Regions from separate parts of the Streptomyces sp. NPDC059002 genome, predicted to be linked through region 3. Evidence: riboswitches for the same ligand, from Rfam matches in the RefSeq annotation. Region 3 holds a riboswitch; each other region holds the start of a gene.

Region 1 (9,659 bases), on a different contig from region 3:
CGGCGTGCTCGGCGAGTTCGGCGCAGACGGATGCGGCACGGCGGTCCTGCCAGACGAGGGCGTCGGTGAGGGGTTCGCCGGTGCCGGGGTCCCAGGCGAGGACCGTCTCGCCCTGGTTGGCGAGGCCGACGGCGGCGACGGGTTCGCCCGCGTCGGCCAGCGCGCGGCGTCCGGCGTCGACGACGGAGGCGAGCAGTTCGGCGGGGTCGGCCTCGACGAGGCCGCCCGGCAGGTACCGGGGGCGCACCCGCGCCTCGCCGGAACCGATCACACCGCGCTCCGGGCAGACGACGAGGGCCTTGGTGCCCGATGTGCCCTGGTCGACGGCGAGCACGGCGCCGTGTCCCGCAGTCCGCTCGTAGGTGATCACCGCGGAAGCCTGCTACAGGGCACACAAGGGCGTCAAGGCTCCTCCGTGTTGCCTCAAGAGCCACCCCTGCGACGGAAATTGACACTGAACAATCGTCAAGTGTTCATTCGGCGAGCCGCTTTGACAGATCGGGCCACAAAACATCCATGAATCGGCCTGGAACCGGAACGGCCAGCTCTACACTGACCGCCGAACAACACCGTCACCATCCGCCCCTCAACACCCCCGCACCACACGCCGGTTCACCCCTCACTCCCCCGACCGAGGACTCATGCCCATGCCGTTAGGCCGCCCGGTGTACCACCCGGCGGGCCACGACGAAGCCCTGCGCGCCGTGCTCCAGGACCTCAGGGCAGGCCGCTGGGTGTCGACGCGCAATCTGCTCACCGAGACGCCCGACTGGGGGCTGTGGACGCAGCGCACACAGATCCTGGCGGCCGCCGTCGCCGGTTCCGACGTGGTGCGGGCCTGGCGCGCCGAGGAGCCGCACAGCGCCTCGGCCGCGATCCTCGACGCCCGGGTCGCGGTGGAGCGCGCCCTGCGCGCCCACCGGGCCGGGCACCGGCAGACCAACGACCTGTGGCGCGAGGCGGTCGCGGCGTGCGGCACCGCGTCGTCGGTGTCGCCGGAGGACCCGGTGCCGTGGATCTGCCTGCTCGCCCTCGCCCGGCTCGACGAGGGCCAGCGGTGGGACGAGCACCGGGTGGCGCCGCCGGAGCCGATGCTCTTCCCCGGCCCCTGGCACCTGCTCGCCGAGGCCGACAAGCGCGATCCCGGCAACCGCGAGGCGTACCACCGGATGCTCCAGTTCGTGTACGGGCGCAGGCCGGGCGGCCCGCTCACGGAGGCGTACAACTTCGTGCAGTGGGCCTCGGCCGGCGCGCCCGCGGGCTCCTCCCTGCACCTGCTCCCCCTGTACGTGCACGTGGAGCGCTACCGCAGAGAAGGCGGCGGCGAGCGGGCCCTGGATCTGCACTGGATCTCGGAGGACGCCACGCGCGGCGCGCTGCGGGCCCTGCACCTGTGGTTCGACCACGCGCCGCCCGCCGCGGCCTCGCTCCTCGACCTCAACCACCTGGCGCACGCGCTGTGGGGAGCGCACCAATTCCAGGACGCCTTGAGGGTGTTCGAGGCACTCGACCCGTTCTTCGCCGTCGTGCCCTGGACGTACCGCACCCGCTCCCCCGGCGACGCGGACGCCGCCGCCGAAGTCTTCGTCCAGGCCCGCGGCCGCTGCGTCAACGCCTCCCGCGACCCGGGCTAGGGCCCGCCACCACCGCTCCCCCACCTGTCCCCACCGGAGGTACATCCGTGTCCCGCACCACCTGGTCGAGCTCCTTCCCCGCGCCACCGCAGAACGAGGAGGAACGCCTCAGAGAGCTCGGCTACCAGCCCGTACTCGCCCGCCGCATGGGCGGCTTCGGCAACTTCGCCATCAGCTTCTCCGTCATCTCCATCCTGTCGGGATGCATGACGCTGTACGGCTTCGGCCTGGGCACCGGCGGCCCCGCGGTGATGCTCTGGGGCTGGGCGGGCGTCGGCCTCTTCGTGCTCTGCGTGGGCCTCGCGCTCGCCGAGGTCACCAGCGCCTATCCGACGTCGGGCGCCCTCTACTACATGGCCGACCGGCTCGGCGGCCGCCGCTGGGGCTGGTACACGGGCTGGCTGAACCTGCTCGGCCTGCTCGGCGCGATCGCGGGCATCGACTACGGCGCCGCGCTGTTCACCGGGGCGTTCCTGAACCTGGAGTTCGGCTTCGAGCCGACCCCGGAGAAGACGTTCCTGATCTTCCTGTGCATCCTGCTGCTGCACGCCGTCCTGAACCTCTTCAACGTACGCCTGGTGAGCCTGCTCAACTCGATCAGCGTGTGGTGGCACGTGGCCGGTGTCACCGTGATCGTCGGCGCGCTCGCGATCGTGCCCGACCACCACCAGTCGCCGTCCTTCGTCTTCGGCGAGTTCGTCAACGACACCGGCTGGGACAACCCGCTCTACGTCACCGCGATCGGCCTGCTCCTCGCGCAGTACACGTTCTCCGGGTACGACGCCTCCGCGCACCTGTCGGAGGAGACCTCCAACGCCTCGGTGTCCGCCGCGCGCGGCATCGTGCGCGCCATCTGGGCCTCGTGGATCGCCGGTTTCGTGCTGCTCGCCGGGCTGACGTTCGCCATCCAGGACTACGCGGGCACGCAGGGCACCGACACCGGTGTGCCGCCCGCCCAGATCATGATCGACGCCCTCGGCGAGTCCGGGGCGACGGCGCTGCTGCTCGTCGTGATCGTGGCGCAGCTGTTCTGCGGCAACGCCGAGACGGCGGCGGCCAGCCGCATGGTCTTCGCGTTCTCCCGCGACAACGCGCTGCCCGGCTCCGCGCTGTGGCGCAAGGTCAGCTCCCGCACCCAGGTCCCGGTGCCCGCGGTCTGGCTCTCGGTGGGCCTGGCCGCGGCGATCGCGCTGCCTTCCCTGTACTCGACGACCGCGTACACGGCCGTGACCGCCATCAACGTCATCGGCATCACGCCCGCCTACGCCATCCCGATCTTCCTGCGGCTGCGCGCGGGCGACCGCTTCAAGCCGGGGCCCTGGAACCTGGGCCGCTGGAGCAGGCCGATCGGCTGGATCGCGGTGCTCTGGGTGGCGTTCGTGACGGTCCTGTTCTGTCTGCCGCAGGTCTCGCCGGTGACCGTCAGCACGATGAACTACGCGTCGATCGCGCTGGCCGTGGTGCTGCTCCTCGCCACCGTGTGGTGGTTCGTGGCGCGCCGCTCGTACAGCACCCCGCAGGCGTACGGCTCGGACCGCGAGCAGGCCGAGGTCGCCGAGGGGATCGTCTGACTCTCCCTCGCCAACTGCCTTACGCCGGGCGGTCGTTGAGGATCCGCTGGAAGAGACGGTGGTCGCGCCAGGCGCCGTTGATGTACAGGAAGCCCGGCGCGAGACCGTACTCCTTGAAGCCGCACTTGGTGAGCACGCGCTGCGACGCGACGTTGTGCAGCAGCGTGCCCGCCTCGACGCGGTGCAGGCCGAGTTGGCGGTCGGCGGCCTCGCAGGCGGCCGCCGCCGCGCCGGACGCGAGGCCGCGGCCCAGGTACTCCGCATCGATCCAGTAGCCGAGGTTCGCGCAGCGGACCGGGCCGAGCACGATGTTCGACAGGGCGGTGTGCCCGACGACCTCGCCGCCGTCGACCAGCACCCAGTGCGCGGACCGGCCCGCGCCGGCCTCCTCCAACTGCCCCCGGATCCGGTCGGTCTGGCCCTGCACGGTGTAGAAGGCCGCGGGCCGTTCCGGGTCCCAGGGCTCCAGGTGGGCGCGGTTGCGCCGGTGGGCGCGGGCCAGCGCCGCTGCGTCGTCGAGCGTGACGGGGCGCATGAGGACGTCTGCTCCGAGGGGGACCTCTCCACTGATCATGCGCCCAGCGTACGAGGCCCCCGTCACCGGTATCAGCGGCCGCCCGCGACCCGCAGGATCGTGCCCGTCGCGTACGAGGCGTCGTCGGAGAGCAGCCAGGAGACGGCGGCGGCGATCTCCTCCGGGTGGCCCGAGCGCCCCATGGGGATGCCGTCGGCGAGCTTCGCCGGCCGCTCCGGGTCCGCGTGGAACTCGGTCCAGATGACGCCGGGGGCAACGGCGTTGACGCGGATGCCGTCCCCCGCGACCTCCTTGGACAGGCCGACGGTCATCGTGTCGACGGCCCCCTTGGCGGCCGCGTAGTGCACGTACTCACCCGGGGAGCCGAGCGTCGCGGCCGCGGACGAGATGTTCACGATCGCGCCGCCGCCGTTCGCCTTCAGGTCCCGCACCGCGCGCCGGGCGCAGAGCAGATATCCGAGTACGTTCACCTCGAGCGCGCGGCGCATGCCCTCGGCGTCGGCGTCGGCGAGGGGGCCGACGGGCCCGCTCACCCCGGCGTTGTTGACCAGGCCGGTGACCGGGCCGAGTTCGGCGGCCGCGGTGTCGAAGAGGCGGTCGACGTCCGCCTCGTCGGCGGTGTCGACCCGCACGGTGACGCAGCGGCGGCCCGCGGCGCGGACGGCTTCGGCGGCCTTCTCGGCGGCCGCGTCGTCCGAGCGGTAACCGATGACGACGTCGTGCCCTTCCTGGGCGAGGCGGGCGCCGACAGCCGCGCCGATACCGCGGCTGCCGCCGGTGACGACGGTGACGGGGTGGTGTTGCACGGGAGACCTCCGGCTCTGGGTGGCTGACTGTCGCGCCGCCCGGACGCGGGGATCGCCCTCGTCCGGCACGGCGTCATCCTACGGAGCAGTGATCTTCGTCAGCCGCGCGGGGCGTGCGGGGCCACGCAGACCAGCGTGCTGCCGACGATGTCGCGGCGCAGCCGCAGCAGGTTCCAGCGGGGCTGCCACTGGGCGAGACCCCGGTGCGCCCGCAGCAGGCCGCGCAGCCGCTCCGGGTCGTGCGTCCACAGGGCGGCGGGCACGCCCCGGGTCGGGCCGAGCACATGGAGGGTGATCAGGCCGTCGTCGCTCACGTCGTGCGAGGAGAGGAGCACGTCGACGAGGGTGCCGGGGTGTGCCGCGCTGTTGCGGGCCTGGATCCAGTGGACCTGGTGGCCCGGCGTGTAGGTGTCGCAGGTGCCGTGCGATGCGCAGGTCTGGTGCGGGTGCGTCATGGAGCGCCTCCGGAGTCGTGGACCCCGGTGTCGCCGACCCCGGTGATCCGCCGTTCCCCGCGCACGTCGCGCGGGGCGGGTCGTCACCCGGGGCACCCGCGACGGAGCGGGGTGCCGTCCAGCGAGCCGGGGCTTGACGCTGGAACTCGTGACCCGCCCCGACCGTAACACGTCCCTACTGGGGCGTCGCCGGAGTAACGGCGTCCTCCGGGGCGGCCGCTTCCGCGGGCAGGCTGTCCATGAAGGAGCTGACCGAGAAGACGGCGTTGCCGGGTCCCGCGGGGCCGTAACCGGGCGGCGAGGAAAGGCCGTTGGACTCCATCGTCGCGCGGTAGGCCTCAAGGAGCCGCACGTGGTACTCCAGCGGGGCGCCCTGCGGATTCGCCTTGCCCAGCGGGGTCGTGGGCTCCGGGCACCAGGTGGTGAAGCGGGGCGTGATGCCGCGCGACATGAAGTACTCCAGGCCCTCGACGGTGGAGTCGATGGCCTCACCGACCGTCTTGAAGCCGAACGGCTCCGCCATCTCCACGCCCGCCACGAAGTTGGGGATCACATTGCGCGGCCCGAAGACCTCGGCGGAGTCCAGGATGCGGCGGTGCCACTCGTCGCGGCCGACGTAGCGCTCCTTGCCGGGGCAGTACCGCTCGAAGAGATACGGGTCCCACACCTCGTAGTTGGGGTGGTAGATCCGCACGCCGTAGTCGTGGAAGCGCTGCACGTCCTCCTTGGGCAGGGCCTGCGCGACGACCTTGCCGATCCAGCGGCCGGGGAAGCGCTCCTCGATGGCCTTGGCGTACTGCCCGTAGAAGTCGGCCTCGTCCTTGCCGCCGACCTTCGAGGTGACGGCGCCGCCGGTCAGCGTGTACGCGGTGGAGGACTTGTTGGTGTCGTACTTGTCGATGATGGCGAGCGCCTCAAGGACCTCGTCGACGGGCTTCACACCGGTGTACGGGCGTCCGGCCGCCTTGTGCTGGCGCCAGTTGTGGTTGATGTCGCAGTACTGGCACTCCTCCTTCGCGCCGAAGTACTGGCAGACCCGGAAGACCGTCAGATAGATGAGGTAGCCCCACTGGATGGTGGGCGCCACCTCCATCACGGACTTGCCGTTCTCCAGCGTGTGCCGGTAGTAGTCCGGCATCGGCGGCAGGCCGACGTCGGAGATCCGCACGCCGTCCAGGTAGAGGCCGAGCACGCCGTCGTCGTCGGCCGCGACCCGGTAGGGCGAGTTCGGGTTCACGCGGACCGAGACGACGGTGCGGCGCAGCTCGTAGGGGCCGCCGGTGAGGACGATCTCCTCGGGCGGGCGGCGCAGGGCGGCGGCGCCCAGCTCGGGCAGGGTGCCGTGGTCGAAGGAGAAGATGAAGTACGACTTCGGCTTGACCTCGCCGCCTTCGTTGTCGCTGAGCGCCGACTCGTCGAAGGCCATGCCGCCGCGCAGCAGGTCCTCCTTGATCACGGCTTCCCGCGGCACGTTCGGGAACCGCTCCATGAGTGACTCGATGAGCTGGGTACGGCTCTCGCTGCGGCTTGGCATGGGCCGGGCACCTCGGATCCTTGTCGTCGTTCTGTCCCGTCCACGCTAATACCCGCCCGATCCGCCCCGGATCCGACTCCGGTCGCAGACCGCGTACGCCTCGGGGCTAGGGTCTATCCGGCGGATCAGGCCGCGTGCGGGTGGCGGCCACCTTTCGGTGCTGGTGAGCGGGGTCTGGTGCGTGCAGCTGCAAGGCGGAGGAGGGCGGCAACGCAGTGGGGTCTCCCCTGCTCGAGCGGAGCCGAGAGCTTGGGGAAGTTGGCAACTGACGACAACGCGGCAGATGTGCGTGCCAGACCCCGCGACCCGCGGCATGATCCGCCGGACAGGCCCTAGGCTCCAGGTGGCATGCCTCCCTCGATGACGGTGCCGGACTTCGGTACGTCCAGGTCCGTGAGGTAGCGCAGGACCGTGTCCCGCTCGGCGCCGCCGTTGAAGATCTTCACGGCGTGGCCCCAGCCCTTCACCTCGACGAGTGCCGCCCGGTCCCCGATGCGCGCCTTGGCCGAGCGCGCCCAGTCGAGCGGGGTCGCGTTGTCGTGGCGGGCGCCGATCAGGAGCAGCGGGGTCTTGGTGCGGATCGGCTCCGGTGCCGCGGCGGCCGGGGCGGGCAGGCCCTGGCAGAGGTTCGCGTACGAGACGGTGTTCGGGGAGTAGCCGAAGCGGGGCGCGGCCTCGCGGGCGGCCCGCTGGTCGGCGACGTGCGCGGCGGCGTCGGGCGCGCGCAGGTTCAGGTCGGCGCAGACGGACAGGTCGGCGCCGGGCAGCAGCTTCTCGCCGGGCGGTGCCTCGTCCGTCTCCCACGGCTTCCCGGTGTCCAGGGCGTCCAGGTACTCGGCGACGGCCGGCCAGGACGGGGTGAGCAGCATCGCGTCGATCGTGCCGTTCAGCTCGGCGACCGGAACCTTCTTGCCGCCGTTGCGCAGCGTGCCGTCGGCGGCCCGCGCGGCGAGCCGCTCGTAGACCTGCCAGGCGTCCCGCTCCCCCAGCGCGCAGTCGCGGGTCCGCCCGCACCAGGCGACGAACTCGCCGAAGGCCCCCTCCAGGGCTTTCGCCCCGGTGGCGCCGAAGGCGCGGCGGCCGATGCCCGGGTCCATGACGCCGTCGAGCACGGCGGCACGCACCCGGGAGCCGTACATCCCGGCGTAGCGCTGGCCGTAGACCGTGCCGTACGAATGCCCGTACAGGGAGATCCGGTCCTCGCCGAGCGCGGCGCGGATGACCTCCATGTCGCGGCTGACGCTGCCCGCGTCGACGTGCCGGGCCACCGCTCCCGACGTGCGCGCGCACTCCGCGGCCAGGTCCGTGGCCCGCTTCTGCATCCGCGCGAAGTCGCCGGTCGTCGTGACGGGCCTGCGGTCCGTGATCATCTCGGCCATCGGTCCCGCCGGGCACTGGACGGGGCTGCTCAGTCCGGTGCCGCGCGGGTCGAAGCTGACGACGTCGAAGCGGCGTTCGGCGCCGCCCCACTCCTTGGTCTGCGCGACGTTCTGGACCCCGGAATTGCCGGGTCCGCCCGGCAGGAACATCAGGGTGCCGATGCGCTGGCCGGGGCGGGTCGCCTGGCGTCGTACCACCGCGACGTCGAGCTTCTCGCCGTCCGGCGCGTTCCAGTCCACGGGGACGCGGACGGTACCGCACTCGGCGCCCTTGGGCGCGCCCTCCGTCGCGTCGGCCGGGCAGGACTTCCAGGTGATGCGCTGCGGCCGCTCGGCACCGCGCTTCTCCGCGCCCTTGCTCCCCGACCCCTCGGACGAGCACGCGGCCAGCGAAAGGAGGGCTGCGCCCGCCGTCACGGCCGCGAGCGCCCCTCGCGTACGGGCCCCCATCAGCCGCGCGCCTTCATCGCGACGTCCTTGTCCTGCCAGGCGTACAGCGCGCCGTCGATCCGGGCGCCGGACCACGTCCCGCAGTTCATGTCGGCCTTCTTCGCGACGTCCGAGGGGAACCAGTCGGCCGTCAGGCGCGGCTTGCCCTGCGGCTCTCCCTTGACGCACTGCGCCGGGAACTTTCCGTCCGGCGTCCGGAACGAGATGATCCGGTCGTCGCCGGTGGTCGACATGACGTACTTGATGTCGCTCGCGTCGTCGGGCAGCCAGCGCGGCACGGACTTCCGGGCGCTCTTCGCCGCGGCCCCGTCCTTGTAGGACGCCTTCTCCTTGTGGTCGTCGAAGGGGTTCGTGGAGCCGCTGCAGGCGCTCAGGGAGACGGCGAGGGCGGCGGCGCCGACGGCGCACAGCATCGTGCGCGCGGCACGACGGCGGAGGTTCGGGCGGGGCATGGTGGTACCTCTCCTGGGAGTCGCGAGTGTCTGACTCCACGCTCGCCGTCCCGGCCCTTCCCGCGCCTCGGCCCTTCGGCTGATCGCCGGTGCCCCGATCAGGCTTTCGGCTGATCTGCGGGATGCGACCTGATGCGTACATTCGATACGTGGATGATCACCGCTCCCCGCACGGCACGGCGCCCGCCGGGGCAGGCCCGAAGCCGGGCCCGAACCCAGTCCAAGGCCCCGGCCCCGGCCCCGGCAGGACGGGCCGGGCGCTGCTCTTCGGCGTGCCCGTACTGCTCCTCTGGCTCCTCGACCTGGTGCCGAGCCGGCCCGACGGATCCTGGCTGCCCCTGGTCTCCGGGCCACTGGCCGTCGCCGTACTGCTCGTGCGGCGCGGCCCGGGGATCGAGGTGCGGGCCGCCGCCGCGGCGCTGGCGTCGGGCGCGCTCACCCTCGGTGTGACGCTCGGCCACGTCGACGTGAGCAGCTGGGGCCTCCTGGAGTCCTTCGCGCTGCTCGCCCTGCTCACGGTCACCGCCCGCACGGCCCGGCTGCCCGCCGCGTACGTCCTGTGCACGCTCCTCGCGCTCGCGATCGCCGTCGCGCCCATCCGGCTCGGCGTCCAGTCCGAGGCCGAGACCTTCGCGTTCGTCCTCACGGTCGCGGTGGGCGGCGCCCTCGCGCTCGGCGGCTACCTCCGCTCGCTCGACGGCCGCAGGGCCCTCGCCGTGACCGCGACCCAGGAGGAGGAGCGCCGTCGCATCGCCCGCGACCTGCACGACTTCGTCGCCCACCACGTGACCGGCATCGTCGTACAGGCCCAGGCCGCGCGCGCCATCCGCGAGACGTCGCCGG
Region 2 (9,659 bases), on a different contig from region 3:
AGGCGCCACCGCCCCACGCGTCACACCCGGAACCGGCCGAAGTCGCCCTGTCCGAAAGGCCCCTGGCACCCGCGCGGATTGCCGCGGCCGTCTGTCGGCGGCTACCTGACGTACCAAAGATGGCACCGAACGTCAGGGCCACGCGGGGATCACCGCAGCGGCACGACCGGAGGGGACCCTTCATGACCGAGCGCAATGAGCACACCGAGCCCTATGAGCCCACCGAGCAGCAGATCTCGGAGGCGTGGCGGTCCGCCGCGCATGTCACGCTCGCGCCAGGACCCCGCGAGATCACCGAGGCCGCGCCGGAGCCGGACGACGAGTGGACGCTGCCGGGCGGCACGGCCTGGGTGTATCTCGCGGATGCCAAGCAGGGGCTGACCCGTCCTGTCATCCTGAGCGACGGGTTCAACAGCGGGCCCAGTGAACTGGACTTCTCCTGGGAGGTACTGGAGCGCGGCCCGTACCCGTTGATCAGTGAGCTGCGGGCCCGCGGCCGCGACGTCGTCCTGCTCGGCTTCGACGAGCGGAGTGCCTCGATCCTGGACAACGCCCATGTCGCGCGTGCCGCGATCCTGGAGGCGATCGCGCGGCGGAAGGGCCAGCACCCGCTGGTCGTGGGCGGGTTCAGCATGGGCGGGCTCGTCACGCGGTACGCGCTGGCCAAGATGGAGCACGACGACGAGAACCACGAGACCAAGCTGTACTTCTCCTACGACAGCCCGCACCGCGGCGCCTGGATCCCGATCGCCCTGCAGTCGTTCGCCCACTACATCCGGCGCCTCAACTCGGCCTTCTCGAACCAGATGAACAGCCCGGCCGCGCGCCAGCTCCTGTGGCAGCACATCGCGGAGTGGGGGGACAGCCCCGAGACGGACAAGGAACGCGGCACGTTCCTCGCGGAGTTGGAGCGGGTCGGCGGCTGGCCCGCCAAGCCGAAGAAGATCGGCGTGGCCAACGGCGTACGGAGCGGCGAGGGCAACGGCATCGCGCCCGGTGAGCGCGCCTTCCACGGCAGGGGCCTCGCCATCACCGGCACCCACCTCTACACCCAGCCCGCGGGCGAGGACCAACTCGTCGCGCAGTTGCGGGTGGTGACCCTGCGCAAGCCGCGCATCCGCACCTCGGGCCTGCCCGAGATCGACGGCGCCCCCGGCGGCACCCTGGAGGGCTTCGGGATCCTCGCCGACGAGCTGAACAAGATCCCCGCGTTCATCGGCCTCGGCTCGACGGCCGATGAACGCGCGCACTGCTTCGTGCCGACGGCCAGCGCGGTCGCCCTGCGCGACATCGACACCCACGAGAAGCTCTACGAGCCGTTCGCGGACTCCGAGAAGAGCGAACTCGACGAGTATCTGTGCGCCTCGCAGAACGAGGGCCACACCCTGATCACCGAGGAACTCTGCACCTGGATCCTGGACCGGCTGCCGTAGCTACCTGACTCCGGAGCCGGTCCTCTCCGCACCGGAGCGGTCCGGCTCCCAGCACTGCACGCCCCGCAGGCCCGGCATCCGGTCCCGGGTGAACACCGGGTCCAGGCCCGCGCGGCGCTGTGCCAGATAGTCGTCGAGGAGCCGGAAGGCGATCGTCGACAGCGGGATGATGGCGAGCAGGTTCACCAGTGCCATGAAGCCCATGAAGACGTCCGCGAGGTTCCACACCACGCTGACCGAGCCGAGCGCGCCGAGGAAGACGGTGCCGAGCACCAGGAAGCGGTACGACGGAAGCACCCAGCGCCTGCGCGTCATGAACTGGATGTTGGACTCGCCGTAGTAGTAGTTGCCGATCATCGAGCTGAAGGCGAGCAGGAAGACCACGGCGGTCAGCACGTGCCCGGCCCAGCCGCCCAGGCTGTCCGTCATCGTGGTCTGCGTGAGGTCCGCGCCCTGCCGCCCGGACAGCTCCGGGTTGGCGGTCAGGATGATGAAGGCGGTCATCGAGCAGACGAGCAGGGTGTCGAAGAAGACGCCGAGGGACTGCACGAGGCCCTGCTTGACGGGGTGCGAGACCTCGGCGGTGGCGCCCGCGTTGGGCGCGGAGCCGAGGCCCGCCTCGTTGGAGAACATGCCGCGCCTGATGCCCTGCTGGATCGCGGCGCCGATGCCGCCCGCGGCCAGCTCGCGCACTCCGAAGGCGCCGCCCACGATGTCGGCGAACACCCGCGGCACATCAGCGATGTTGAGGAGTACGACGGCCGTGCCGAGCAGCAGGTAGATGACGGCCATCACGGGCACCAGCACGGTGGTGACCGAGCTGATCCTGCGTACGCCGCCGAAGACGGCGAGGCCGAGCAGCGCGGCGAGCAGCAGGCCCACCAGCGGCGCGAACCACTCCGCCTCCCCGGCGCCCATGGATCCGGTGGCGACGGAGGTGATGGTGTTGGACTGCACGGCGTTGAAGACGAAGCCGAACGTCACGGTGATGGTGACGGCGAAGAGGACGCCGAGCCAGCGCTTCCCGAGCGCGCGCTGCATGTAGTACGCGGGCCCGCCCCGGTAGGCGCCGCTCGCGTTGCGCACCTTGTAGAGCTGCGCGAGGGCGGATTCGACGAACGCGGACGCGGCGCCGATGATCGCCATCACCCACATCCAGAACACGGCGCCCGCCCCGCCGAGCGTGATGGCGGTGGCGACACCGGCGATGTTGCCGGTGCCGACGCGGGCGGCCGCGGAGATGGTGAACGCGCCGAACGACGACACCTGCTTGCGGCCGTCGGCCCGCGCGGGCGTCTTCTCGCGCACCACGCGGAACATCTCGGGGAGCAGCCGCAGCTGCACGGCCCTGGACCGCACGGTGAACCAGATGCCCGCGCCGACGACGAGCGGGATCAGGAGGTACGTCCACAAGCGGTCGTTCACTTGCAGGATGAGGGAGTCCAGGGAGTTCACGGGCAAAAGTCTCACCCGGGACAAAAGACCCGGGCCAGGGACTTAAGTCCTTGGTAAACGGTGAGCAAAGGCACGCCGGCTCATAGGCATGCGCACACGCCGAAGGGGCGGCACCCTCCGCGAGGAGAGTGCCGCCCCTTCGTACGAGCTACGCGCTCAGGACAGCCGATCCGCGAGGGATCAGAAGTCCATGTCACCGCCCGGCATGCCGCCCGGAGCGGCGCCCGCGGCGGCCTTCTCCGGCTTGTCGGCGATGACGGCCTCGGTGGTGAGGAACAGCGCGGCGATGGAGGCGGCGTTCTGCAGGGCAGAGCGCGTCACCTTCGCCGGGTCGAGGATGCCCTCGGCGATCATGTCGACGTACTCACCGGACGCGGCGTTCAGGCCGTGGCCGACGGTCAGGTTGCGCACCTTCTCGACGACGACACCACCCTCGAGGCCGGCGTTGACGGCGATCTGCTTCAGCGGGGCCTCCAGGGCCAGCTTCACAGCGGCGGCGCCGGTGGCCTCGTCGCCCTCGAGCTCCAGCTTCTCGAACACCTGGGAGGCCTGCAGCAGGGCCACGCCACCACCGGCGACGATGCCCTCCTCGACGGCCGCCTTCGCGTTGCGAACGGCGTCCTCGATGCGGTGCTTGCGCTCCTTGAGCTCGACCTCGGTCGCGGCACCGGCCTTGATGACCGCAACACCGCCGGCGAGCTTCGCCAGGCGCTCCTGCAGCTTCTCGCGGTCGTAGTCGCTGTCCGAGTTCTCGATCTCGGCGCGGATCTGGTTGACGCGGCCCTGGACCTGGTCGCTGTCACCGGCGCCGTCGACGATGGTCGTCTCGTCCTTGGTGATGACGACCTTGCGGGCGCGGCCGAGCAGGTCGAGACCGGCGTTCTCCAGCTTGAGGCCGACCTCCTCGGAGATGACGGTGCCACCGGTGAGGATGGCGATGTCGCCGAGCATGGCCTTGCGGCGGTCACCGAAGCCCGGGGCCTTGACGGCGACGGACTTGAAGGTGCCACGGATCTTGTTGACGACCAGCGTGGACAGGGCCTCGCCCTCGACGTCCTCGGCGATGATCAGCAGCGGCTTGCCCGACTGCATGACCTTCTCCAGGAGCGGAAGGAGGTCCTTCACGTTGGAGATCTTGGAGTTGACGATCAGGATGTACGGGTCATCCAGGGCCGCCTCCATGCGCTCCATGTCGGTCGCGAAGTACGCCGAGATGTAGCCCTTGTCGAAGCGCATGCCCTCGGTGAGCTCAAGCTCGAGACCGAAGGTCTGCGACTCCTCGACGGTGATGACGCCTTCCTTGCCGACCTTGTCCATGGCCTCGGCGATGAGCTCGCCGATCTGGGTGTCGGCGGCGGAGATGGAGGCCGTCGAAGCGATCTGCTCCTTGGTCTCGACATCCTTCGCCTGCTCGAGCAGGGCGCCCGAGACGGCCTCGACGGCCTTCTCGATGCCGCGCTTCAGAGCCATCGGGTTGGCACCGGCGGCCACGTTGCGCAGACCCTCGCGCACCAGGGCCTGGGCCAGGACGGTCGCGGTCGTCGTGCCGTCACCGGCGACGTCGTCCGTCTTCTTCGCGACCTCCTTGACCAGCTCGGCGCCGATCTTCTCGTACGGGTCCTCGAGTTCGATCTCCTTGGCGATGGAGACACCATCGTTGGTGATCGTGGGGGCGCCCCACTTCTTCTCGAGGACGACGTTGCGACCCTTGGGGCCCAGGGTCACCTTGACGGCGTCGGCGAGCTGGTTCATGCCGCGCTCGAGGCCGCGCCGTGCCTCCTCGTCGAACGCGATGATCTTGGCCATGTGAAGTGGTCCTCCCGGACAGGGGTGGAAAATCCGGACCGCACTGGTGCCCGCGACGGACGGCCTGCAGCCCTTGTGGTTCCTTGCCCCACCCGGTCTGCGGACCTCACCGGCCCGATCCAAGTTCTGTCACTCTCACTCGTAGAGTGCTAAGCCCAATGATTAGCACTCGACCCCTGCGAGTGCAAGCGCCTCTTACGGATCCCGGACAGCCTCAGAGCTGCCCGCGCGGACGCCCCCGCACACACGAGGGGCCCGTACCCCTGTCGGGATACGGGCCCCTCGCGATGCTTGCGTCGGTGGCCGATCGCGCCGAGCTAGACGGCGAGCTTGACCATGTCCGCCTGCGGACCCTTCTGGCCCTGCGAGATCTCGAACTCGACTCGCTGACCTTCTTCCAGGGTGCGGTAGCCGTCCATCTGGATCGCGCTGTAGTGGACGAAAACATCCGCACCACCGTCGACCGCGATGAAGCCGTACCCCTTCTCCGCGTTGAACCACTTGACGGTGCCCTGAGCCATGCCTAACTCCCCTATTACTGGCCCTTGCACAGGACCGCACTTCGCGGACCCGGGTCAGACCTCCACCACCCATTGGAGATGGGGGTGTGCGCCGGAACGCGTCGACCGCGGCTGAATGTATCTGTCCAACTGCCGTCTGCAACAGGTCAATCGGACGAGAATTCTGGGCACGCGCGATCGGAAATAAGCGGAGATTCTGCCCGAAGACAGGGCAAGTCGGGCCCGACATATGCCACAAAGGGCCCAAATGGGCAGCACACTTTGGCTACTTCTTGTCGGCTCCGGGCCGACTTCGTATATGCGCTCGGCACTAACGGCGAAGCTCTCTTCCCAACTGTACCGCGCTCAACCATGCAGAATTGCCCCCTCCGTTTCTCTCACGGAGGGGGCAATTCGGTTGAACGCTGCGGGCACTTCCTTGCGGAAGATCAGCCTCCGGCGACCGCGGGAATGATCGACACCCCGGCACCGTCCGGAGTGGCCGTCTCGAGGCCCTGCTCAAAACGGACGTCGTCGTCATTCACGTACACATTCACGAAACGACGCAGCTTGCCCTGATCATCCAGGACCCGGGCCGCGATACCGGTGTGCTTCTGCTCCAGATCGGCGATGACCTCACCCAGGGTGGCCCCCTCGGCGGCGACCTCGGCCTTGCCGTCGGTGTAGGTGCGAAGAATGGTGGGGATGCGGACGTTGACGCTCATGGGATTCACCTCAAGGTAGGCCCCGTCAGGGGCGCGGGGCTGTTTCGATATGCGGCTCCGCCGCGTGGGCGCGACCAGCCACGACCGGCCCGCAGGGGAAGTCAGCTGGCCAGACCCGCGGCGCGGAACGCATCCAGGCTGGGCTTGATGGTGGCGGTGGCCTGCGACGTCTCAGCGACGGCGTCGAGCGTCTTCAGACCGTCCCCGGTGTTGAGGACCACCGTGGTCAGGGACGGATCGATGAGCCCCGCCTCGACCAGCTTCTTGGTGACACCCACCGTCACCCCGCCCGCGGTCTCCGCGAAGATCCCCTCGGTCCGGGCAAGAAGCTTGATCGCGTCGACGACCTGCTCGTCATTCACGTCCTCCACCGCACCACCCGTGCGCCGGGCGATGTCGAGAACGTAAGGACCATCCGCGGGGTTGCCGATCGCAAGGGACTTGGCGATGGTGTTCGGCTTCTGGGGCCGTACGACGTCGTGCCCCGCCTTGAACGCCGCGGACACCGGCGAGCAGCCCTCGGCCTGGGCGCCGAAGATCTTGTAGGGCTTGTCCTCGACGAGACCGAGCGCGATCAGCTCCTTGAGACCCTTGTCGATCTTCGTGAGCTGGGATCCGGAGGCGATCGGGATGACCAGCTGGTCGGGCAGGACCCAGCCGAGCTGCTCGCAGATCTCGTACGCGAGGGTCTTGGAGCCCTCGCCGTAGTAGGGCCGCAGGTTGACGTTGACGAAGCCCCAGCCCTCGCCCAGCGGGTCGCCGATGAGCTCGGAGCAGAAGCGGTTCACGTCGTCGTAGTTGCCCTCGATGCCGACGAGTTCACCGCCGTAGACCGCGGCCATGACGACCTTGCCCTGCTCCAGGTCGTGCGGGATGAACACGCAGGAGCGGAAGCCGGCGCGGGCGGCCGCGGCGCCCACGGCACCGGCGAGGTTGCCGGTGGAGGAGCAGGACAGCGTGGTGAAGCCGAAGGCGCGCGCCGCTTCGAGTGCCTGCGCGACGACCCGGTCCTTGAAGGAGTGCGTGGGGTTGCCGGAGTCGTCCTTGACGAACAACTTGCCCTGCTGGACGCCGAGTTCGGCGGCGAGGTTGTCGGCCTTGACGAGCTTGGTCCAGCCGGGGTTGAGGTTTGGCTTGTCGGCGACGTCGGCGGGGACGGGGAGCAGCGGGGCGTAGCGCCAGATGTTGGCGGGGCCCGCTTCGATGCGCTTGCGGAGCGCTTCCGGGTCGCCGAGCGGCAGGTCGTAGGCGACTTCGAGGGGGCCGAAACACTCGGCGCAGGCGAAGATCGGTCCGAGCGGGAACCTGGTGCCGCACTCGCGGCAGGAGAGGCCCGAGGCCGGTCCGAGGTCGACGGGGGCGGTGGTGCTTTCGGCGGCGACAGTCTGCACAGCCATGGAGGCGAGGCCCTTTCTCCTCATCTTCCTCGCGACGCATCTCGCCGCGAGACGGAATTGGCACCTTCCCCACCGTGACCTCGCGGTCGGCGGGAGGGTTGCCGGGGCTTCAACGGGCCGTATCCCTCTGCCCCTCTGGATGAGCGGTATTCGATTGTGGGTTTCAGTTGTTGATCTCGACGCGGCGGCGACCCCGACATGCGATGGTCACCGGCGTTGTTCAAGACTGTAACCGAAGCCCCGGACCCTTGAGATAGTCGTCCGAACCGCGAGATGGATCACATATGGGAGGACCCTGACCGTGCTGGAAGAGGTCGAGCACTGGCTGAGCAGGCGTTCCTGGTCCGTCGCCGACCGCCCGCTGGACCGGCTCGTCGCCGCCAAGCGTGCGTCCGGCGTCTCGGTGAGCGTCGTGCTGCCCGCACTCGACGAGGAGGAGACGGTCGGCGCGATCGTCGCCGAGATCCGCCGCGAGCTGATCGAGGGGGTCCCGCTGGTCGACGAGCTGGTGGTGGTCGACTCCGGTTCCGCGGACCGTACGGCCGAGGTCGCGGCGGACGCGGGCGCCAGGGTGGTGCACCGGGACGAGATCCTGCCGCGCATCCCCGCGGTGCCGGGCAAGGGCGAGGTCCTGTGGCGTTCGCTCCTGGTCACGCACGGCGACATCGTGGCGTTCGTCGACGCGGACCTGAAGGAGTTCTCCGCGGACTTCGTCTCGGGGATCGTGGGCCCGCTGCTCACCGATCCGGACGTGGCCTTCGTGAAGGCGATGTACGACCGGCCGCTGGGCGCCGAGTTCGATTCGCCCGCCTCCGGCAGGACGGCGGGTCAGGGCGGCCGGGTGACCGAGCTGATGGCGCGCCCGCTCCTGAACATGCACTGGCCCCAACTCGCGGGTTTCGTGCAGCCGTTGGGCGGCGAGTACGCGGCCCGCAGATCGCTCCTCGAACAGCTGCCGTTCCCCGTCGGGTACGGCGTGGAGCTCGGTCTGCTCGTCGACGCGCTGCACACGGTGGGCCTCGACGCCCTCGCGCAGGTGGACGTCGGGGTGCGCAGGCACCGGCACCAGGACGGGCAGGCGCTCGGGCGGATGGCGGCGGCGATCTACCGGACGGCGCAGCTGCGGCTCGCGCGCGGCCATCTCGTACGTCCCGAGCTGACGCAGTTCGAGCGGGGCGAGCACGGGTTCGAGCCGCGGACGTATGCGGTGGACACGGAGGAGCGTCCGCCTATGACCGATATCGCCGAGTATGCGCATCGTCGCGTGGCGTAACCGTCGACGATCATGCGTTTTGCCCACATTGCCCATTTATGTGGGTCAGACATGCAGGAAAAGCCATCCGGCGGGCGGGCGCGCTGACGGTCGCCGCCGCCACCCTCGCGGCCGGGGTGCTCACCGCGACCGCGACGCCCGCCGCCGCGGAGGTGATCGAGCCCTTCGCCAAGCGCTACGAGGAATCGCTGTACGGCGACTTCAAGACCATCGGGAACACGGTCCTCGACTGCCCGACGAGCCCGGCCGACGTGGCCGCGGCCTGCAAGGAGACCCAGCAGGCCAAGGGCACCAAGAACAACAACAACTTCATCGAGCACCGCATCGACACCGCCGGGCTCACCGGCACCTTCGACTCCAGCACCGGCCAGGTGACCATCCCGCCCGGCGCGAAGGTCGACTACGCGCGGCTGTTCTGGGGCGGCAACGCGGGCACGCACCGCTTCGGCAGGACCGTCCGCACCATCTGCGACCTCAACCGCGACGGCAACCTGCCCGTGGACCCGGCCCCCGGCGACCCGCTCACCACCCGCCCGGTCATCCGGGTCGGCGGCGGCGCCCAGTCCACGGTGAACGTGGAGAACGCCGTCCGCTCCCCCGACGCCACCCAGGGCCCGCACTACTACACGGCGGAGGCCGACGTCACCTCCTCCTTCGCGGGCGCGGCGACCGGCAGCCCCGTCGAGGTGGCCGTCGGCAACATCTGGGCGCCGAACGGACAGGGCTGCGTCGGCGGCTGGTCGCTGACCGTCGTCTACAAGTACGACGGGCCCAACGACCAGTACGCGCCCGACCGCCGCAACGTCTACATCTGGGGCGGCCACGTCATCCAGCGCTCGGTCAAGCGGGCGGCGGCCCCGGCCGGCTCCACCACCATCCCGGTGGACGGCTTCTACCGCACCGACGGCGACATCCACGCCAGCACCACGGCGTACGAGGGCGACTGGAACACCAAGGGCGACCAGTTCCTGGTCAACGACCAGCCCGTCACCGAGTCGCACACCGGGAAGACCGACAACTTCTTCATCAGCGAGGACGACGGCGCGGTCAACCCGAAGTACGAGAACAAC
Region 3 (9,659 bases):
TCCCGGGCGTGGAGGGCACGGACACGCACGTCGCGTTCCGCACGTACTCGCAGCACGACCTGGAGGCGGCGTTCGCGATCGGCCTCGACTCGTAGGCCACGCCCGCCCCGGACGTCCGCCCGGATGAGGGTTTCTTCATCTGCGGCTCATCCTGACGCGGCGGTACGTCCCCCACCCTCGCTCTCATGGTCTTCTCCCACCGCATGGCGGCCCTGGCCGCCGTCGTCGCCATCCCGCTCGGCATCGCCGCGACCAGCTACGCCCTGACCGACAACCCCGAGCCCCCCAAGGCCCCGCCGAAGGTGGAGCTGGAGAGCGGCTCGCCGTCCTCCAGGCCCACCACTCCCCGGCCGACGCCGAGCGACGAGACCGTGTCCCCGCCGCCGGTGAGCGAGAATCCCTCGGGCGATGACAACGACGACGACGCCAACGAAGGAACCGACGGCCGGGGCGACAACGACGACGACGGCCCCGGTGACGACGGCTGACCGCCCGCACCGCCGGATATCCGCCCGTGTCCGCATCCTGCTCTGGCTGCTCGTGGTGATGGCCGTCGCGCTCACCGCGGTCGCCGCCACCACGCGTTCCGTCCTGCTGCGCGACGTCGACCACCGCATCGACGGCCTGCTCGCCCAGGAGACCGGGGAGTTCACCAACCTCGCCCGCGAAGGCGTCGATCCGCACACGGGCGAGAAGTTCACCGACCCCGACCCCCTCCTGCGGCTCTTCCTGTCCCGGCAGTACGCCGACCCCGACGAGGAGCTGCTCGGCCTGGTCGGCCGCCCCGGCAGGGCGCCCGCGAAGAAGGAGCAGTCGCGCGAACCCCGGATCGACCATCCGCTCGCCGAGGACCCCGCCGCGCTGCGGACGGTCTTCGAGTCCCCCGAGGCGACCGGCACGCTGCACCGCGACCGGGGCGAGGTCCGCTGGGCGAAGGTGGAGATCGCCGCGAGCCCCGGCCACCCGGAGGCGGCGTTCGTCGTCGCCTTCCACCCGGCGGGCGAACAGGCCAAGGCGGGCGACGTGTTCACGATGCTGCTCGCCATCTCCGGCGTCGCGCTCCTGATGACGACCGGCATCGGCTGGGCCGTCGCCGGACGCATCCTCAGGCCGGTGCGCCTGGTGCGTACGACGGCCGCGCAGCTCACCGAGCAGGACCTGACCCAGCGCATCCCCGTCCAGGGCCGTGACGACGTCGCAGCGCTCGCCGAGACGTTCAACGGCATGCTGGACCGCCTGGAACGGGCCTTCGCCGCGCAGCGGGAGTTCGTCGACGACGCGGGCCACGAGCTGCGCACCCCCATCACCATCGTCCGCGGCCACCTGGAGCTGATGGGCGACGAACCGGGCGAGCGCGAGGAGACGGTCCGCATCGTGACGGAGGAGCTGGACCGGATGAGCCGCATCGTCGAGGACCTGCTGCTGCTCGCCAAGGCCGAACGCCCCGACTTCGTCACCCCCGAACCGGTGCAGCTCGCCGAACTGACGGCGGACGTCTTCGTCAAGGCGCGGGCGCTCGGCGAACGCGACTGGACGCTCGCCGAAGTCGCCGACACCGAGGCCGGCCTCGACCCCCAGCGGATCACCCAGGCGATGGTGCAGCTGGCCCAGAACGCCGTCCAGCACACCCAGCAGGGACAGCGCGTCAGCATCGGCTCGCGGCTGCACGAGGGGCACATCGAGCTGTACGTCGCCGACACCGGGCCCGGCGTACAGCCCCAGGACGCCGCGGTGATCTTCGAGAGGTTCCGCCGCGGCACCGCGCGGCGCGGCTCCCGTGCCACCGGGGCGGGGCTCGGTCTCGCCATCGTCAAGGCCATCGCCGAGAGCCACGGCGGGCGCGTCGAGCTGCGCCCCACGGACGGCGGCGGCGCCACCTTCGTACTCGTACTGGGACAGCCGGAAGGGGCAGCGCACCAGTGAACCGGATCCTGATCGTGGAGGACGAGGAGCGCATCGCCTCCTTCGTCGAGAAGGGCCTGCGGGCCAACGGCTTCACGACCACCGTGGTCGGCGACGGCGAGAGCGCCCACGACTACGCCCTGACCGGCGGCTTCGACCTGGTCGTCCTGGACATCGGGCTGCCCGGCAAGGACGGCTTCACGGTCCTGCGGCAGCTGCGCGAGGCCCGGGTGACCACCCCGGTCATCGTGCTCACCGCCCGCGACTCGGTGCGGGACACCGTGGCGGGCCTGGAGGGCGGCGCCGACGACTGGATGACCAAGCCGTTCCGCTTCGAGGAGCTGCTCGCCCGGGTCCGGCTACGCCTTCGCACGGCGGCGCGGGCGCCCGAGGTGACGGTGCTGCGCAACGGGGAGCTCACCCTTGACCTGCGCACCCGCAGGGCCCGTGCGGCCGAGCGGACGGTGGATCTGACGGCACGTGAGTTCGTGCTCCTCGAACTGTTCCTGCGCCACCCCGGGCAGGTGCTCTCGCGGGAGCAGATCCTGTCGCACGTCTGGGGGTACGACTTCGATCCCGGCTCCAACATCGTGGACGTGTACGTCCGCGCCCTGCGCAAGAAGCTGGGCGCGCAGCGGGTGGAGACGGTGCGCGGCATGGGGTACCGGCTGCCGGAGTGAGCACGCGGAGCGGCTGGTGGGCCGCCCTCCGCCCACCGCTCACCGCCGCTGGTGAACTTCCTTTCATCTACGGCTCATTGAGGGCTCACGGCGCCGCCCCACGCTGAACGTGTGACCTTGAATCCGCGCCAAGCCGTGACCCTCTGCATCGCGCTCTCCCTCTGCGCCCTGCTCCTGGTCCCCGGGAACTTCCCCGGCCTGAGCGGCGACGCCCGCCTCACCCTCGGCATCTTCGCGCTCGCGACCTGCGCGTGGATCGGCACGCCGATCGACGACACCTACATCGCCCTGGGCGCGGGCCTCGCGCTCACCGCGACCGGGGTGATAAGCAGCGACACCCTCTTCGGCACCCTCGGCGACGAGACGGTCTGGCTGCTGATCTGCGCGTTCGTGCTCGCCGCCGCGGTGGCGCGCAGCGGGCTCTCCGGGCGGGCCGCGGCCTTCCTGGTCAGCGGGGCGCGCAGCGTACGGCAGTTGACGCATCTGACGACCGCGGCCCTGGTGGTGACGGCGTTCGCGGTGCCCGCCACGTCGGGGCGCGCCGCGCTCGCACTGCCCGTCTTCCTCGCCCTCGCCAAGGTCCTCGCCGACCGGAAGCGACTGGTCGTGATGCTCGCGCTGCTCTTCCCGACCGTGATCCTGCTGTCCGCGGTCGCGACCCTGATCGGAGCGGGTGCCCATCTGATCACCGTGTCGGTCCTGTGGGAGGCCACCGGCGAGCGCATCGGCTTCACCCAGTGGCTGCTGCTCGGCCTGCCGCTCGCCGTCGCGTCATCCCATCTGGCGGCGGAGGCCGTCCTGTTGACGACCACGCGCCGCGCGGACCGCAAGGGCCCCGTCCGTATCACCCTCGACCAGCTCCAGGAGCACAGCGAGCAGCCGGTCACCGGACCTTGGAAGCCCGCGGAGACCCGCTGCGCCCTCCTGCTCGCCACGGTCGTCGCGCTCTGGTGCAGCGAGCCCCTGCATCAAGTGCCGCCCGCCGTCGTCGCGTTGATCGGCGCGGTCGTCGCGTCGTCCCCCGCGCTCGGCACCGTACGCCTCAAGGACGCCCTGAAGACCGTCCCCTGGTCGCTGCTCCTGTTCATGGCGGCGACGATGGCGATGGGCGTCGCGCTCGCCGACTCGGGCGCGGCGAAGTGGCTGGTCGGCGGCCTGCCCCTGGATCTGCCCCCGTGGCTGTTCCTCACCGTCGTCGTCGCCGTCAGCACGGCGGCGCACCTGGTCCTCCAGTCCCGCTCGGCACGCTCGTCGGTCCTGGTCCCGCTGGTCGTCGCGGCGGCCGTCGGCGCAGGCGTCAACCCGGTCGCGGCGGCGCTCGCCTCCACCGCGGCCGCGGGCTTCTGCCACACGCTGCCCGCCTCCGCCAAGCCGGTCACGCTCTTCGCGGAGATCCCCGGCGTCCCCACCTACACCTCGCGCGACCTGCTGCGCCTCTCCGCGGTCCTGGCACCGCTGTCCGCCGCGCTCGTCCTGCTCTGCGCCGTCACGCTGTGGCCGCTGCTCGGCGTCCCGGTCCGCTAAGCCCCCCCCTGCAAGCCCTCTTCGTGGAGACCCTCATGCTGACCCGTTTCGCCATCGCCCCCAGCGGCTTCAAGGAGTCCCTGTCCGCAGGCGCCGCGGCCGAGGCCATCGCCGCGGGCGTACGCCGTGTCGTACCGGACGCCGAGACCGATCTGATCCCGCTGGTGGACGGCGGCGAGGGCACGGCACGCGCGCTGGCCGCAGCGGACGGCGGCCGCCTCGTCGCACTGCCCGCCACCGGCCCCGTCGGCCAGCCGATCGGCACGCACTTCGCGCTGCTGCCCGACGGCACCGCGGTCGTCGAGATGGCGGCCGTTGCCGGACTCTCCCTGGTCCCCCGCGATCTGCGCGACCCCGGCGCCACCACCACGTACGGCGTCGGCGAGCTGATCCGCGCCGCCCTGGACGCGGGCGCGCGGCGCATCCTGGTCGGCTGCGGCGACTCGGGCACGTCGGACGGCGGCGCGGGCGCGCTGCAGGCCCTCGGCGCCCGCCTCCTCGACGTGGACGGCTGGGAACTCCCGCGCGGCGGCCGGGAGTTGATCCGCCTGAACCGCATCGACACCAGCGGCATCGACCCGCGCGTCGCGGCCACCGAGATCCAGGTGGCCTGCAACCCCTTCAACGTCCTGTGCGGCGAGCGCGGCGTGGCCCGCGTCTTCGGCCCGCAGAAGGGCGCCACCCCCAGCCAGGTCGAGGAGCTGGCGGCCGCCCTCGAACACTGGGCGTCCCTCCTGACCCGCGACCTGCGCGTCACGTCCGACCTCTGCCTCGGCCCCGGCACGGGCGCCTCCGGCGGGCTCGGCGCGGGACTCGCCGCCCTCGGCGCCGCGCTGCTCCCCCGCTTCGACGTACTGCTCGGCCAGCTGGACCTGGACGCACGCCTGGCCCGCGCCGACCTGGTCGTGACCGCCGAGGGCGCCCTCGACCACCAGACCCCGCGCGGCAAGATCCCCGCCGAAGTGGCCCGCCGCGCCAAGCTGTTCGACCGCCCGGTACTCGTCCTCGCGGGCACCATCGGCCAGGGCGCCCACCATGTGCGGGCCGCCGGTGTCGACGCGTACAGCGCGATCCTGCCCGCCCCCGTCTCCCTGACCGAGGCGCTCGGCCGGGGCGGCGAGTTCCTCACCGACGCGACCGAGCGGGCCCTGCGGATGATCCAGCTCGGTGCACGGCTGCCCGGTCAGGCGGCGACGCTCGTGTCCGGCACGCAACGCCCGTCCTCGGTGCGGTAGTTCCAGCGCGCACCGTCCGCCACCAGTTCCTTGACGGCCCGCACGAAGCGGTCGACGTGCTCGTCGGGGGTGCCCGCACCGAAGCTCACGCGGATCGCGTTCAGCGACTTCTCGCCGGGCGCGGCCTCGGGGGCACCGCACTCGCCGGGCTCGTCGGGCTCGCTGCCGAGCAGGGTGCGCACCAGCGGGTGGGCGCAGAACAGACCGTCCCGTACGCCGATGCCGTACTCGGCGGAGAGCGCGGCGGCGAAGTGCGAGCTGTTCCAGCCGTCCACGACGAAGGAGATGACGCCCACGCGCGGCGCGTCGTCGCCGAAGAGGGAGAGGACCCGCACCTGCGGCACCTCGGCGAGACCCTCGCGGACCTTGGCGATCAGGTGCCGCTCCCGCGCCACGAGTTCGTCGAAGCCCGCCTCGGTGAGCGCCTTGCAGGCGGCCGCGATGGAGTAGACGCCGATGACGTTCGGCGAACCGGCCTCGTGCCGCGCCGCGGTGTCGTGCCACTCGACGTCCACGCCGCCGCCTGCTTCCTTGGGGCGTCGCGCCACCTTCCGCGAGGCGCCGCCGCCCGCGAGGTACGGCTCGGCGGCGCGCAGCCAGTCGGAGCGTCCCGCGAGCACGCCGGAGCCGAACGGCGCGTACAGCTTGTGCCCGGAGAAGGCGACCCAGTCCACGTCCAACTCGTCGATGGAGACGGGGTGATGGGGCGCGAGCTGCGCGGCGTCGAGCACGATGCGGGCACCGTGCGCGTGAGCGGCCGCCGCGAGCTCACGCACCGGCCACAGCTCGCCGGTGACGTTGGAGGCGCCGGTGACACAGACCAGGGCGGGCCCGTAGGGGTCGCGGTCGGCCAGCGCCCGCTCCAGCGTCTGCACGGCCTCGTCGGGCGTGCGCGGCGCGTTCAGGTAGGTCACCCGGGCGTCGCGCCAGGGCAGCAGCGAGGCGTGGTGCTCGGTCTCGAAGACGAAGACCTGGCAGTCGGCGGGCAGCACGGCCGCGAGCAGGTTCAGCGAGTCGGTGGTCGACCGCGTGAAGATCACCTGGTCGCCCTCCCGGCACCCGAGGAACTCGGCGACGGTCGTACGGGAGTTCTCGAAGAGGTCGGTGGAGAGCTGCGAGAGGTACCCGGCCCCGCGGTGCACGCTGCCGTAGTACGGGGCGTAGGCCGCCACGTCGTCCCACACCCGCTGCAGGGCCGGGGCGCTCGCCGCGTAGTCGAGCGCCGCGTACGTCACCTCGCCACCGGTGACCAGCGGCACGGTGACGTCCCGGCCGAGCACCGGCAGCGGCGCGGCACAGCAGGGGTCGGCGGACTCGGTGGCGGAGGTGACCTGGGCGGCGGCGGGGCGTGCGGACATGACGAATTCTCCCTGCGGGCATGAAGGAACAGCTGCGTAAGATCCCGCGCGGCAGCACAACTGCTGCTCGGCATACGGGTGTTGCCTCGACGCGCGGCGCTCTGGGCCGGGCGGAGGGGTACGACAAAAGGGGCCGAAGGCCCTATCGCATTCGCTTGCTCACGAGACTGCTCCCTTGAGGACCAGGACCCCAGGGTTGCGAGGGGTCCGCGCTTGCCATACGCCTTGCTGCGTACGACCTGGTCTTCACCCGGGGCACCCCGCCACGGACGGAGGGTTGCCGGACAGCGGGCCGGGGCCGTAGTCGCTGTCACTCATGACCTGTGCAGCATCCTGCCACACGATCTTCGCCGCGCAAGGCGCAGTCCAGGATCCGGACTGCGCCGTGCGTCACACTCGGGCGGGCGTCAGCGGTTGCTGGCCGCCACCCATCGCTCGAGGGCCTTCTTGGCCGACCCGGAGTCGATCGACTCCGCGGCCCGCGCCATGCCGGCCCGGATCTGCGCCGCGAACGGCTCGTCGGTCGGCTTCAGGGCCACCAGCGCCGCGGCCGCGTTCAGCAGCACCGCGTCCCGCACGGGCCCGGTCTCCCCGTCGAGGAGCCGCAGCGCGACCTCCGCGTTGTACGAGGCGTCCGCGCCGCGCAGCGCGGAGATCGGCACCAGGTCGATGCCCACGTCCCGCGGGTCGAAGGACTCCTCCCGTACGACGCCGTCGCGCACCACCCAGACGTGCGAGGTGCCCGTCGTCGTCAGCTCGTCGAGCCCGTCGTCGCCGCGGAAGACGAGGGAGGAGTTCCCGCGCTCGGCGAAGACGCCCGCCACGATGGGCGCCATCCGCGCGTCGGCGACCCCGACGGCCTGGGCCCGCACCTTGGCCGGATTGGTCAGCGGACCGAGCAGGTTGAAGACGGTCCTGATGCCCAACTGACCGCGCGCCGCGCCCGCGTGGCGCAGCGCCGGGTGGAACTTCACCGCGAAGCAGAAGGTGATCCCCGCCTCCTCCGCGACCTCGACGACCCGGTGCAGCGGCAGCTCCAGGTTGACCCCGAGCTTCTCCAGTACGTCGGAGGAGCCCGACGCGCTGGAGGCGGCGCGGTTGCCGTGCTTGACGACCTTCGCACCTGCGCCCGCGACGACGATCGCGGACATGGTCGAGATGTTGACGGTCTTGGCGCCGTCGCCGCCGGTGCCGACGATGTCGACGGTCTCCCCCGGCACCTCGATCACATTGGCGTGCTCGTACATCGTCCGTACCAGACCGGAGATCTCCTCGACGGTCTCGCCCTTGGCCCGCAGCGCCACCACGAACCCCGCGATCTGCGCGTCGGTGGCCTCGCCGCGCATGATGCGGTCCATCGCCCAGGCGGTGTCGTCGGCGCTCTGGTCACGGCCGTCGAGCAGGCCGTTCAGCACGTCGGGCCAGGAACGGCCCGCCGCGGTAGTGCCTCCTGCGGGGGTCACAGCGCTCATAGCCGCTCCTGGGTTTCTAGACAGGGAAAGAATGCACCCCGCGTACGGGGGTGGGACCACCCTATCCAGCCCCGGGGACGGCAAAGAGCCCCGTCCAGGCACTGGACGGGGCTCTTGCCGTGGCGACCTTGTGGTCAGAGCTTCAGGAGCTCCGGTCGATCAGTGGTGGCCGTGGCCGCTCGTGATCTCCTTGTACTCCTCGACGGTGGGCTTGGGGATCTGGTTGTCCTCCCCGTAGTAGCCCTTGGAGAGCTTGGCCCGAAGCTTCTCGGAACCGGACACCTTGCGCTCGACACCGTTCTCGTCGACCGTCGGGCCGATCTCGACCGGCTTGTACTGCTCGTGCGCGGTGAGCGTGTGCAGCTGCTCCTGGTTGAGCGGCTCGTGGACCTCGATGAACTCACCGTGCGGCAGGCGCTTGATGATGCCGGACTCGCGCCCGTGCAGCACCTTGTCCTTGTCGCGCCGCTGCAGACCCATGCAGATCCGCTTGGTCACGATGAAGGCGATGACCGGTCCGGCGAAGAAGAAGATCCGGACGAACCAGGTGATGGCGTTCAGCGACAGGTGGAAGTGCGTGGCCCACAGGTCGTTGCCACCACCGACCAGCATGATGAAGTACGCCGTGATCCAGGCGACACCGAAGGCCGTACGGGTCGGGGCGTTGCGCGGGCGGTCCAGGATGTGGTGCTCGCGCTTGTCCCCGGTGACCCAGGACTCGATGAACGGGTAGACCGCGATGGCCACCAGGACGATCGGGAAGATCGCCAGCGGGATCATCACGCCCAGGACGAGCGTGTGGCCCCAGGCGTTGATCTCCCAGCCCGGCATCACACGGATCAGACCCTCGGCGAAGCCCATGTACCAGTCGGGCTGGGCGCCGGTGGACACCTGGTCGGGACGGTACGGGCCGAGGGCCCAGATCGGGTTGATCGAGGCGATCGCCGCGATGGCCGCGATGACACCGAAGACCAGGAAGAAGAAGCCTCCGGCCTTGGCCATGTAGACCGGGAGCAGCGGCATGCCGACGACGTTCTTGTTGGTCTTGCCGGGGCCCGCGAACTGCGTGTGCTTGTGGTAGAAGACCAGGATCAGGTGCGCCACCATCAGGCCGAGCATGATGCCCGGCAGCAGCAGGATGTGCACCGAGTAGAACCGCGCCACGAAGTCGCCGCCCGGGAACTCCCCGCCGAACAGGAACATCGACAGATACGTGCCGATGACCGGGACGGACAGGATCGCGCCCTGCATGAAGCGGACGCCGGTGCCGGAGAGCAGGTCGTCCGGGAGCGAGTAACCGGTGAAGCCGGTGAACATGCCGAGGACGAACAGCAGGAAGCCGAACAGCCAGTTGACCTCACGCGGCTTGCGGAACGCACCCGTGAAGAACACGCGCATCATGTGCACGAACATCGCCGCGAGGAAGATCAGCGCCGCCCAGTGGTGGATCTGCCGGATCAGCAGACCACCGCGCACATCGAAGGAGAT

The links. Region 3 has a riboswitch for S-adenosylmethionine ahead of ACFWZ2_RS32480 (aminotransferase class V-fold PLP-dependent enzyme). Riboswitches for the same ligand answer to the same signal wherever they lie in the genome.
Region 1: linked by a shared signal. The riboswitch ahead of ACFWZ2_RS19915 (hypothetical protein) and the one ahead of ACFWZ2_RS32480 (aminotransferase class V-fold PLP-dependent enzyme) in region 3 are both predicted to bind S-adenosylmethionine.
Region 2: linked by a shared signal. The riboswitch ahead of thrC (threonine synthase) and the one ahead of ACFWZ2_RS32480 (aminotransferase class V-fold PLP-dependent enzyme) in region 3 are both predicted to bind S-adenosylmethionine.

The regions. Positions count from the first base shown of each region.
Region 1 is NZ_JBHYJI010000020.1:50,496-60,154, reverse strand. Features, by position in the region: gene ACFWZ2_RS19940 (FGGY family carbohydrate kinase) at 1-370, opposite strand, end outside; gene ACFWZ2_RS19935 (hypothetical protein) at 642-1,634, shown strand; gene ACFWZ2_RS19930 (amino acid permease) at 1,682-3,205, shown strand; gene ACFWZ2_RS19925 (GNAT family N-acetyltransferase) at 3,225-3,779, opposite strand; gene ACFWZ2_RS19920 (SDR family NAD(P)-dependent oxidoreductase) at 3,812-4,546, opposite strand; gene ACFWZ2_RS19915 (hypothetical protein) at 4,645-5,001, opposite strand; SAM riboswitch class IV at 5,046-5,155, opposite strand; gene ACFWZ2_RS19910 (radical SAM protein) at 5,177-6,535, opposite strand; gene ACFWZ2_RS19905 (alpha/beta fold hydrolase) at 6,868-8,364, opposite strand; gene ACFWZ2_RS19900 (hypothetical protein) at 8,364-8,816, opposite strand; gene ACFWZ2_RS19895 (sensor histidine kinase) at 8,966-9,659, shown strand, end outside.
Region 2 is NZ_JBHYJI010000017.1:1,108-10,766, reverse strand. Features, by position in the region: gene ACFWZ2_RS17565 (esterase/lipase family protein) at 183-1,433, shown strand; gene ACFWZ2_RS17560 (alanine/glycine:cation symporter family protein) at 1,434-2,888, opposite strand; gene groL (chaperonin GroEL) at 3,069-4,694, opposite strand; gene ACFWZ2_RS17550 (cold-shock protein) at 5,012-5,215, opposite strand; gene ACFWZ2_RS17545 (ubiquitin-like small modifier protein 1) at 5,644-5,919, opposite strand; gene thrC (threonine synthase) at 6,021-7,316, opposite strand; SAM riboswitch class I at 7,334-7,462, opposite strand; gene ACFWZ2_RS17535 (glucosyl-3-phosphoglycerate synthase) at 7,618-8,589, shown strand; gene ACFWZ2_RS17530 (hypothetical protein) at 8,628-9,659, shown strand, end outside.
Region 3 is NZ_JBHYJI010000049.1:12,829-22,487, reverse strand. Features, by position in the region: gene ACFWZ2_RS32510 (Lrp/AsnC family transcriptional regulator) at 1-95, shown strand, start outside; gene ACFWZ2_RS32505 (small secreted hydrophilic protein) at 186-488, shown strand; gene ACFWZ2_RS32500 (ATP-binding protein) at 409-1,923, shown strand; gene ACFWZ2_RS32495 (response regulator transcription factor) at 1,920-2,582, shown strand; gene ACFWZ2_RS32490 (SLC13 family permease) at 2,694-4,106, shown strand; gene ACFWZ2_RS32485 (glycerate kinase) at 4,142-5,341, shown strand; gene ACFWZ2_RS32480 (aminotransferase class V-fold PLP-dependent enzyme) at 5,290-6,699, opposite strand; SAM riboswitch class IV at 6,904-7,021, opposite strand; gene trpD (anthranilate phosphoribosyltransferase) at 7,107-8,171, opposite strand; gene ACFWZ2_RS32470 (cytochrome bc complex cytochrome b subunit) at 8,331-9,659, opposite strand, start outside.